Regions from separate parts of the Dyella sp. 05T440 genome, predicted to be linked through region 2. Evidence: predicted binding sites of a transcription regulator. Region 2 holds the regulator's gene; the other holds the start of a gene.

Region 1 (4,317 bases), on a different contig from region 2:
CGCGGCGAGTTTCTTTTCCACCGCGTCATACTGCGCCTCACCTTCGGCCAGGCCCAGACGCCAGCGGTAGTTGTGGATGGCCACGGCCACCTGGTCGGGATTGTCGAACGCCGTGGCCGAGCGCGCGAAAGTCGCATCGTCGAACGCCCATTGCGGCGATGCCTGTTGCCAGATGAGGCGGGCGAAATCGTGCGTGTACTTGGCGTAGCCGGCCTCGCCGCGCTCGGTGGCGAAGTAGTACTGATACCACCACTGCAGCTCGGCCTTGGGCGGCAGCGGCGCGCGGTTGAGTTCCTGGCTGCCGATCAGATAACCGCTGACCGATACCAGCGCCTTGCAGCGCGCCGGCCACAGCGCAGCCAGGATGTCCGCCGTGCGGGCGCCCCAGTCAAAACCGGCGACGACGGCCTGGTCGATCTTGAGCGCATCCAGCAGCGCGATGGCATCGACGGCGAGTGCGGCCTGCTGGCCATTGCGCTTGGTGTCCGCCGAGAGAAAATGCGTGTCGCCGTAGCCGCGCAGGTAGGGAACGATCACGCGATAACCAGCGGCAGCCAGGATGGGCGCCACATCGACAAAGCTGTAGATGTCATACGGCCAGCCATGCAGGAGCAGCACGGGCTTGCCGTTGGCCGGACCGTCTTCCGCATAGGCCACATCCAGTACGCCGGCCTTCACGCGCTTCAGCGGCTTGAACGATGTGTGGCCGCCCGTGACGCTGTGCTTGACCGTGGTGTCAGCCGGTTTGGCCGTCTGCGCACTGGCGAGCGACGCGAGGCCGAATGGGGCGATCGCAAGTCCCATGGCCGTTGCTCCCAGGAAGGTCCGGCGCTGCTGGTTGATCTGATCCGACATGAAACATCTCCCTGCGGGTTGGTGTGCCCACATAGAAGACCATGTCCCTGTGTCTGCTCTGTGTGGAGGCGCGGGGGAATTGAAAGTTCGTGTACCAGACAAGCCTGTCGATACATTGGGATACAAAACGACCCGGCCCCCCTTTTGTAGCCGGCCGAGTGCCTCCATGCTGGCGCTGGGAGGGGGCCGTTTGCCTCACGCTTAGCTGCCAACAGGGAAGGGATATGGCCTGGCTGGATCCGCTGTGGTTTACCCCGGAAGCGCTGGCCGCCGAGTGGCGGCGCAAAGATCTAGGGAAATGGCTGATTGGCGTGGCGACTACCGCCGTGGTGTTGGCCCTCCTATGCCACCCCGAAGCTGTACCCACGGCGATCTGTATCGACTCCGTTGGCATCGACGTTTTTCTCGCGCTGCTGGAAATGCAGTTGATCGTCGCGCTGGTGATCTCGCGCGACCCGTTGCTGGAGTTCTTTCGGACAGCCTACGTGTCTGATGATCCACTAGGCGCCGTGCTGCGCAAGACAACGTCGTTTGTCCGATATATGCGCGAATCGTTGCGTGGGTCGTTTCGAGCGTAAGCGGCGCTTTCCGTTTGAGGAAGGCTCGGGGAATCGATGGCGTGACCCCAGCAGCGCGCATCAACGCGCGCTGCATGGTTCTATTGATCCCGACGCGATTCAACGCATCTGATACGGATGGAAGATGTGATCCTTGGCGGACACTTTTACGTGGCAGGTGTGGCCGCAATCGGAGACACCGGTGGGGTCGGCTGTGAAGGTGCTGGTGGTTGCGTCGAAATCGAACAGCGCATAGCCCCAGCCGGCGCTCTTGGGGAATCGCTTGCTGTCTTTCTCGATGACGAAAGCCTGGGTGAAGACGTCTGGCACGTCCACGGCAAACGGGGCTTCGGTGCTCTTCTTGAACTTCCACTGCAGCTTGGCGATCTTGGAACCCTCGGGGAAGGGTTTGCCATTGCCGGGGATGCCCGATTTGTAGGCCTGGATCATGATCGGGTTGGCGACGATCACCTTGAGCACTTCGTCGGTACGTGCGGAGGAGACCACGGACCAGTCTTCATAGCCCTTGAAGTCGGCGAAGGCGACACCGCTGGGCGACACGAGCGAGTACTTGTCTTTGATGCTGACGCCGGCTTTGGCCTTGTCCTGCGCATACAGGGCCGATCCACCCAATACCACCAGCATGACGGCGGTGGTCGCAATGGCGAGCTTGCTTGTGCGCTTCATGGCTACTCCTCGCATGGTTGTCGTGGACGCGCGTGGTCTGCGGACGTCAGTTCATCGGCAGGATCACAAATCATCGCGATGCGTAAATCCATCAGACGAAGGTGTCGATGCCTGGCATCGAGGCCTGAGCATGTTTCATCTTCGAAACGCCCCTGCGTCTGCTCGACGCCGACTTCACAAGGGCCATCCGCGGTGGCCCAGGTTTCGCCATGGTGGGCGCGCAGGCGGAAGTCGACGTGAAGACCGCCCATGGGCGGCGATGAGATGAAAGCGTTTTCTAAACTTCCGTGGAGCTGCGCCGATAAAACGTGAGCGCGGAGTGATTGGCTCCGTATCCCGGAGCGAAAATGTTGGTACTGGTCGGTGCAGTAGTGGTGCTCGCGTGCGTGCTCGGTGGCTTTGTGCTGTCGCACGGCCAGATCCTTGCCTTATGGCAACCGTATGAGCTGCTGATCATCGGCGGCGGCGCGCTGGGTGCGTTTCTTTCGGCCAATTCGTCCAAGGTGGTCAAGGCAGCACTGCGTGATGTGGGCGGCCTGCTGAAAGGGCCCAAGTACAACAAGCAGGACTATGTGGATCTGCTGTCGATGCTCTACGAGCTGTTCAGCCTGATCCGCAAGGAAGGCTTGCTCGGCGTGGAGGAGCACATCGAGGATCCGCAAGCGAGCCCGCTGTTTTCCGCCTATCCGCGCCTGCAGCGCGAGCATCACTTGATCGAGTTCACCACCGATTGCCTGCGCCTGATGGTGGGCGGCAGCATGAATCCGCATGAGCTCGAACAATTGCTGGAAGTGGAGCTGGAAACCCATCATCACGAAGCGATGGCGCCTGCGCTGGCGGTGACCAAGCTCGCCGATGCGTTGCCCGGCTTTGGCATCGTGGCGGCGGTGCTGGGCATCGTCACCACCATGGGACAGCTCGATGGCGACACCTCGCGCATCGGCATGCATATCGCCGGCGCGCTGGTCGGCACCTTTCTTGGCATCCTGCTCTGCTACGGCTTCATCGGCCCGTTGGGCGCAGCGATGGAAAACCGGGTGCAGGAGGATGGCCGCGCCTTCGAGTGCGTGAAGATTGCACTGCTGGCGAATCTGCGCGGCTACAACCCCAAGGTGGCGGTGGAGTTTGCGCGCAAGTCGCTGGCGACCAACACCCGGCCGCGCTTCCAGGACCTGGAGGAACATCTCAAGTCGCCGCGCGCCAAGGCGGCCACGTGAGCGAGCAGGGCGAACCACCGCTGATCGTCATACGCCGCAAAAAGCGGCACGGGCATGGCCATCATGGTGGCGCCTGGAAGGTCGCCTATGCCGACTTTGTCACCGCGATGATGGCGTTCTTTCTGGTCATGTGGCTGATCGGCGCGGGCACGCGCGAGCAGCGCGCGGCCATCTCCGAATACTTCAAGAACCCAAGCATGCTGCAGGGCACGGCCACCATGGCCCCGCCGGGCCAGATGGGGCCGGGCGGCGCCAGCACCAGCATGATCAAGGCCGGTGGTGCGCTCGATTTGCCGCATGGGCCAGGCAAGGATCGCCAGGGCGCAGCGGCGGCGAGCGTCGATCCCAAGGAAATCGAAAAGGAAGCGCGCAAGCAGGAACGCGCGCGGCTGGAAGAGTTGATGCAGCAGCTGGAGGCGGCGATCGAGAAGAGCCAGGCGCTGGCGCCGTTCAAGGATCAGTTGCTGCTCGACATCACGCCTGAAGGTCTGCGCGTGCAAATTGTGGACAAGCAGAATCGCCCGATGTTCGACCTGGGCAGCGCGCAACTGCGGCCCTACACCACGACGATCCTGCAGGAGCTCGCCGGCTTCATCAATCGCGTGCCCAATCGCATCAGTCTGTCCGGTCACACCGACGATGCGCCGTACAGTAGCGATCATCAATACAGCAACTGGGAGTTGTCCGCCGATCGCGCCAACGCGGCGCGGCGCGCCTTGCTCTCCGGCGGCCTCAGCGAAGAAAAAATCGCACGCGTGGTCGGGCTGGCCGCCTCGGTGCCGTTCGATCGCGTGAACCCCGGCGACCCGATCAACCGTCGCATCAGCATCATCGTGATGAATCGGCAGGCGGAGGCCGCCTCGCTGTCGCAGGAAAGCGCTGGCGTCGAACACAACGCGCCTGCGTTGCTGCCCGCGATGGCATCCATCGTGCCGGCGAAACCGGCCATCATTGCCGTATCGGGAACGGGCGCCGCTGGTGGCAACGCAGGCGCTGCTGCA
Region 2 (4,317 bases):
CTGGTCGGTCCCACCGGCGTGGGCAAGACCACCACCATCGCCAAGCTCGCCGCGCGCGCGGTGATGCGCAATGGCGCATCGCAGGTCGCGCTGGTCAGCACCGATCACTACCGCATTGGCGCCGCGGCGCAGCTGGAACATTACGCCCGCCTGCTCGGCGTGCGCGTGTATCCCGCCTACGACGCCGACAGCCTGCGCCATGTACTGGAATTGCTGCGCGGCCACCACACCGTGCTGGTGGATACCGCCGGCCTGGCCGGCGGCGATCCGCGCCTGGCCGAACAGCTGGAAGTGCTGGGCAACGGCGGCGATCTGCGCGCCTGCCTGGTGATGGCGGCGAATGCACATGCCTCGTCGCTGGACGAAGCGGTGCGCGCCTACCTGCCGGTCAAGCCGCACGCCTGCATTCTCACCAAACTCGACGAGGCCCCGAGCCTCGGCGGCGCGCTGTCGGTGCTGATCCGTCACCGACTCGCGCTCGACTACGTCACCGATGGACAGCGCGTGCCCGAAGACATCGCCACAGCCGATGCGCGGGTGCTGGTGTGCCGTGCCGCGCAAGTGCTCAAGGGCACGGCGCCGGCCGATGACGTGGTGATGGCGGATCGCTTCGGACTAGCGGTGGCAAGTGCATGAGCGGTGTCTTTGCAATGAACCAGGCGATGGGGTTGGAAAGCATGCTGCGTGCGCTGACCGAACGACATAGCCGACAGGCGCCGGTCCAGGACCAGGCGTATGGATTGAGCGGCTCTGCGCCGCGCAAGCGTTGCCGCGCCATCGCGGTGGCCGGCGGCAAGGGCGGCGTGGGCAAGACCACGGTATCGGTGAACCTGGGCATGGCGCTCGCCGTGCAGGGTCACCAGGTGATCCTGCTCGATGCGGACATGAGCCTGGCCAATATCGACGTGCTGCTCGGCCTCACGCCCACGCGTCATATCGGCCACCTGCTCGACGGCGTCTGCTCGATCGAGGATCTGCTGATGACCGCGCCGCACGGCCTCAAAGTGGTGCCGGCCGGTTCGGGCACGCGTCGACTGGCGCAGCTGGGGGCGGGCGAGCACGCGGCGGTGATCCGCGCGTTTGACGATCTGGTGACACCGCCGGACTACCTGGTGGTGGATACCGCCGCAGGACTTTCCGACAACGTGGCGATGTTCGCCGCCGCCGCCGATGACGTGGTGGTGGTGGTGTGCGACGAACCAGCTTCGCTCACCGATGCGTATGCCTTGCTCAAGGTACTCAGCCGCGATTTTGGCGTGCGCCGCTTCCGCATGGTGGCGAACATGGTGCGCAACCTGGGCGAAGCCAGGCAGCTGCATCAGAAACTCGCACGAGTTTGCGATCGCTTCCTCGATGTGGCGCTGGAATTCATGGGCCATGTCCCGCATGACGAACGACTCAAGCAGGCCATCCGTCGCCAGAGCGCGGTGGTGGACCTGTGGCCGTCGAGCCGGTCGGGATTGGCATTCAAGCAATTGGCGGGTGCGGTCGATACATGGGGTGAACCCGAGCGACTGGGCCTGGATCGCATCGCCTTTTTCAGCAGGCAGGCCGCAGTAGCAACGGGGTGGTGACATGAGTGTGGCTTCCGAATATCTGCAGCTGACGCGGCAGAGTGCCGACGAACTGGTTCGCCAGCACGCTCCCTTGGTGCGAAGGATCGCCTATCACCTGATGGGTCGATTGCCGCCCAGCGTGGACGTGAGCGACCTGATTCAGGCCGGCATGATCGGTTTGCTGGAGGCCGCGCGCAATTTCACCACCGGCAAGAATGCGAGCTTCGAAACGTTTGCGGGTATCCGCATCCGTGGCGCGATGCTCGACGAATTGCGGCGCACCGACTGGACCCCACGGTCGGTGCATCGAAAAGTACGCGAAATGGCGGAGGTTGTTCGTCAGATTGAAATCGAAACCGGTTCTGATGCCGATGACGCCGAAGTGATGCGGCGACTGGGCATGGGCGCCGAGGAATATCACCAGGTGCTGGCCGACGCGGCGAGTGCACGCCTGCTCAGCCTTTCCGCACCGGATGACGCGGATGGTGGCGCGGCGTTCGACGTGGCCGATGGCGACAGCCTGAGCCCGGCGGACAGTGTCGAGCACGAAGGCATGCGCGAGGCCCTGGTGGAAGCCATCGGCGGCCTGCCCGAACGCGAGCAGCTGGTGATGTCCCTGTACTACGAGGAAGAACTGAACCTCAAGGAGATTGGTGCGGTGCTCGGCGTGACCGAATCGCGCGTGTGCCAGATCCACGGCCAGGCCATCGTGCGCTTGCGAGCGCGGATGAGCGGTTGGCATGAGGGGCAGGAAAGGAAGGCAGGAAAACGTAAAGGGGCGAGGGGCGACTAACAAGGGCGTGAGTCCGGACGGTCGCTGCGCCGTGCAGGGTCGAACCGACGTCCGGTCGTTGCGCCCTCGCAACCCGACGTCCGGTCGTTGCGCCCTCGCAACTGGTCCCTCGTCCCTGTTCAACACAAGTCATATCTACGCGCAGCGGAGAAAGCGTTTGGACAAGAATATGAAGATCCTCGTGGTGGACGACTTCTCCACCATGCGGCGCATCGTTCGCAACCTGCTGGTCGAGCTGGGTTTCAGCAACGGCCTGATCCAGGAGGCCGACGATGGCGAGAACGCCCTGACCATGTTGCGCAACAACGCCTTCGACATGGTCGTGACCGACTGGAACATGCCCAACATGACGGGCATCGACCTGTTGCGCGCGATCCGCGCCGAGCCCTCGCTGAAGGGCATGCCGGTACTCATGGTGACCGCCGAGAACAACCGCGACCAGATCATTGCCGCCGCCCAGGCCGGCGTGAACGGCTACATCGTCAAGCCGTTCACCGCCGCGACCCTGCAGGAAAAGCTGAGCAAGATCTTCGAACGTCTGGCCGCCAGCGGAGCCACCGCATGAACGCACAAGTTTCCCTGATGGCTGGCGAAGCCATGCCGCCTGAATTGCACGACCTGCTCAACAGCGCCGATGGTGCTGCCTTTGAAAAGGCCCTCGACGCGCTGGTGCGCGAGCGCGAACAGCGCGTGTTCCGCGCACTCGGCCTGCTTGCGCGCGACCTGCACGATGCCGTGCGCCGCCTCGGCGGCGACCTCGCGCAGGAAGGCGTGCCGGGCAGCGTCGCCGATGCACGCAAGCACCTGGAAGACGTGCTGGAAATGAGCTCGCAGGCCGCGCATCGCTCGCTCGATTTCGTCGAGCGCATGCGTCCGCAGGCCGACGCGCTGGCCGAGAACGCCGGTGCCGTGATCGATGGCACCACTGAAGGCGAAGTTGCGCATGTGCTGGCGACGCAGTCGCAGGCGTTCGCCCATGCTTGCCGCGATGGCCTCGCCGATTTCGTGGTCGCGCAGTCGTGGCAGGACCTTTCCGGTCAGCGCATCAAGAAGGTGGTGAATTTCATCGGCAGCGTGGAGAACTCGCTGCTGGAACTCGTGAGCCTCACCGGCGCGCTGGCGTCGGGTGAAGCCGCCGCCGGCCCGGTCAAGGTCACCAGCCAGGATGAGGCGGATCGTCTGTTGAGCGAATTCGGTTTCTGATCGATGGATCCCTCGTTCGACAACGAGTTGCGCGACGATTTCCTGGTGGAAGCCGGGGAACTGGTGCAGCGCCTGGGCGATCAGCTGATCGGGCTGGAGGCCTCGCCGCGCGACGCCGAACTGTTGAACGCGGTGTTCCGCGCGTTCCACACGGTGAAGGGCGGCGCGGGCTTTCTTGCGATCGAGCCGATGGTGCAGCTGTGCCATCACGCCGAGGATCTCCTCAACGTGGCGCGCAACGGGCAGTTGCTGCTCGACGCCAGCCGCATGGATGCGCTGCTTGAAGCGTTGGATCTGCTCAACGACATGATGGCGGCGCTGGCCGGCGGCACGGGGATGGCGATGCCGCCCGCTGGCCTGCTGCAACGCCTGATGCCGGGCAAGGCCGCTGCACCGGCGCCCAAGCCGGTGGCCGCGCCGGTAGCGCCGCCGCCGAGCGACGGCACGATCGACGATTCCGAATTCGAGGCCTTGCTCGATAGCCTCTATGGGAGCAGCGGCGCACCGGGTGCGCCCGCGGCGGTGGCCGAATCGGGCAGCATTTCCGACGACGAATTCGAAGCCTTGCTGGACAACCTGCATGGCAAGGGCGGCCAGCCTGGCGCGACGACGAACGCGGCCGTCGCATCGTCAACCGCAGGCACGATCTCGGACGACGAGTTCGAATCGCTGCTCGACAATCTTCACGGCAAGGGCGGACTACCGGGCGCGAGCGCGCCGGCATCCGCTCCTGCCCCCGCACCTGCTCCTGCCGCCGCACCGGCT

Evidence for each region. Region 2 encodes FliA, which starts transcription of late flagellar genes. Its sites were predicted from a motif close to TAAAGTTTNNCNNNCNNNGGCCGATAA; they were not measured.
Region 1: a site for FliA is predicted at 2,378-2,404, ahead of motA (flagellar motor stator protein MotA). Genes of this name have one in related genera too.

Annotation. Positions count from the first base shown of each region.
Region 1 covers NZ_JBFTKN010000007.1:73,970-78,286, reverse strand. Annotated here, with positions in the region: gene AC1DE1_RS11185 (alpha/beta fold hydrolase) at 1-855, opposite strand, end outside; gene AC1DE1_RS11180 (hypothetical protein) at 1,080-1,433, shown strand; gene AC1DE1_RS11175 (cytochrome P460 family protein) at 1,533-2,099, opposite strand; gene motA (flagellar motor stator protein MotA) at 2,447-3,316, shown strand; gene motB (flagellar motor protein MotB) at 3,313-4,317, shown strand, end outside.
Region 2 covers NZ_JBFTKN010000011.1:63,243-67,559, forward strand. Annotated here, with positions in the region: gene flhF (flagellar biosynthesis protein FlhF) at 1-636, shown strand, start outside; gene AC1DE1_RS15175 (nucleotide-binding protein) at 633-1,574, shown strand; gene AC1DE1_RS15180 (RNA polymerase sigma factor FliA) at 1,576-2,349, shown strand; gene cheY (chemotaxis response regulator CheY) at 2,507-2,914, shown strand; gene AC1DE1_RS15190 (protein phosphatase CheZ) at 2,911-3,552, shown strand; gene AC1DE1_RS15195 (chemotaxis protein CheA) at 3,556-4,317, shown strand, end outside.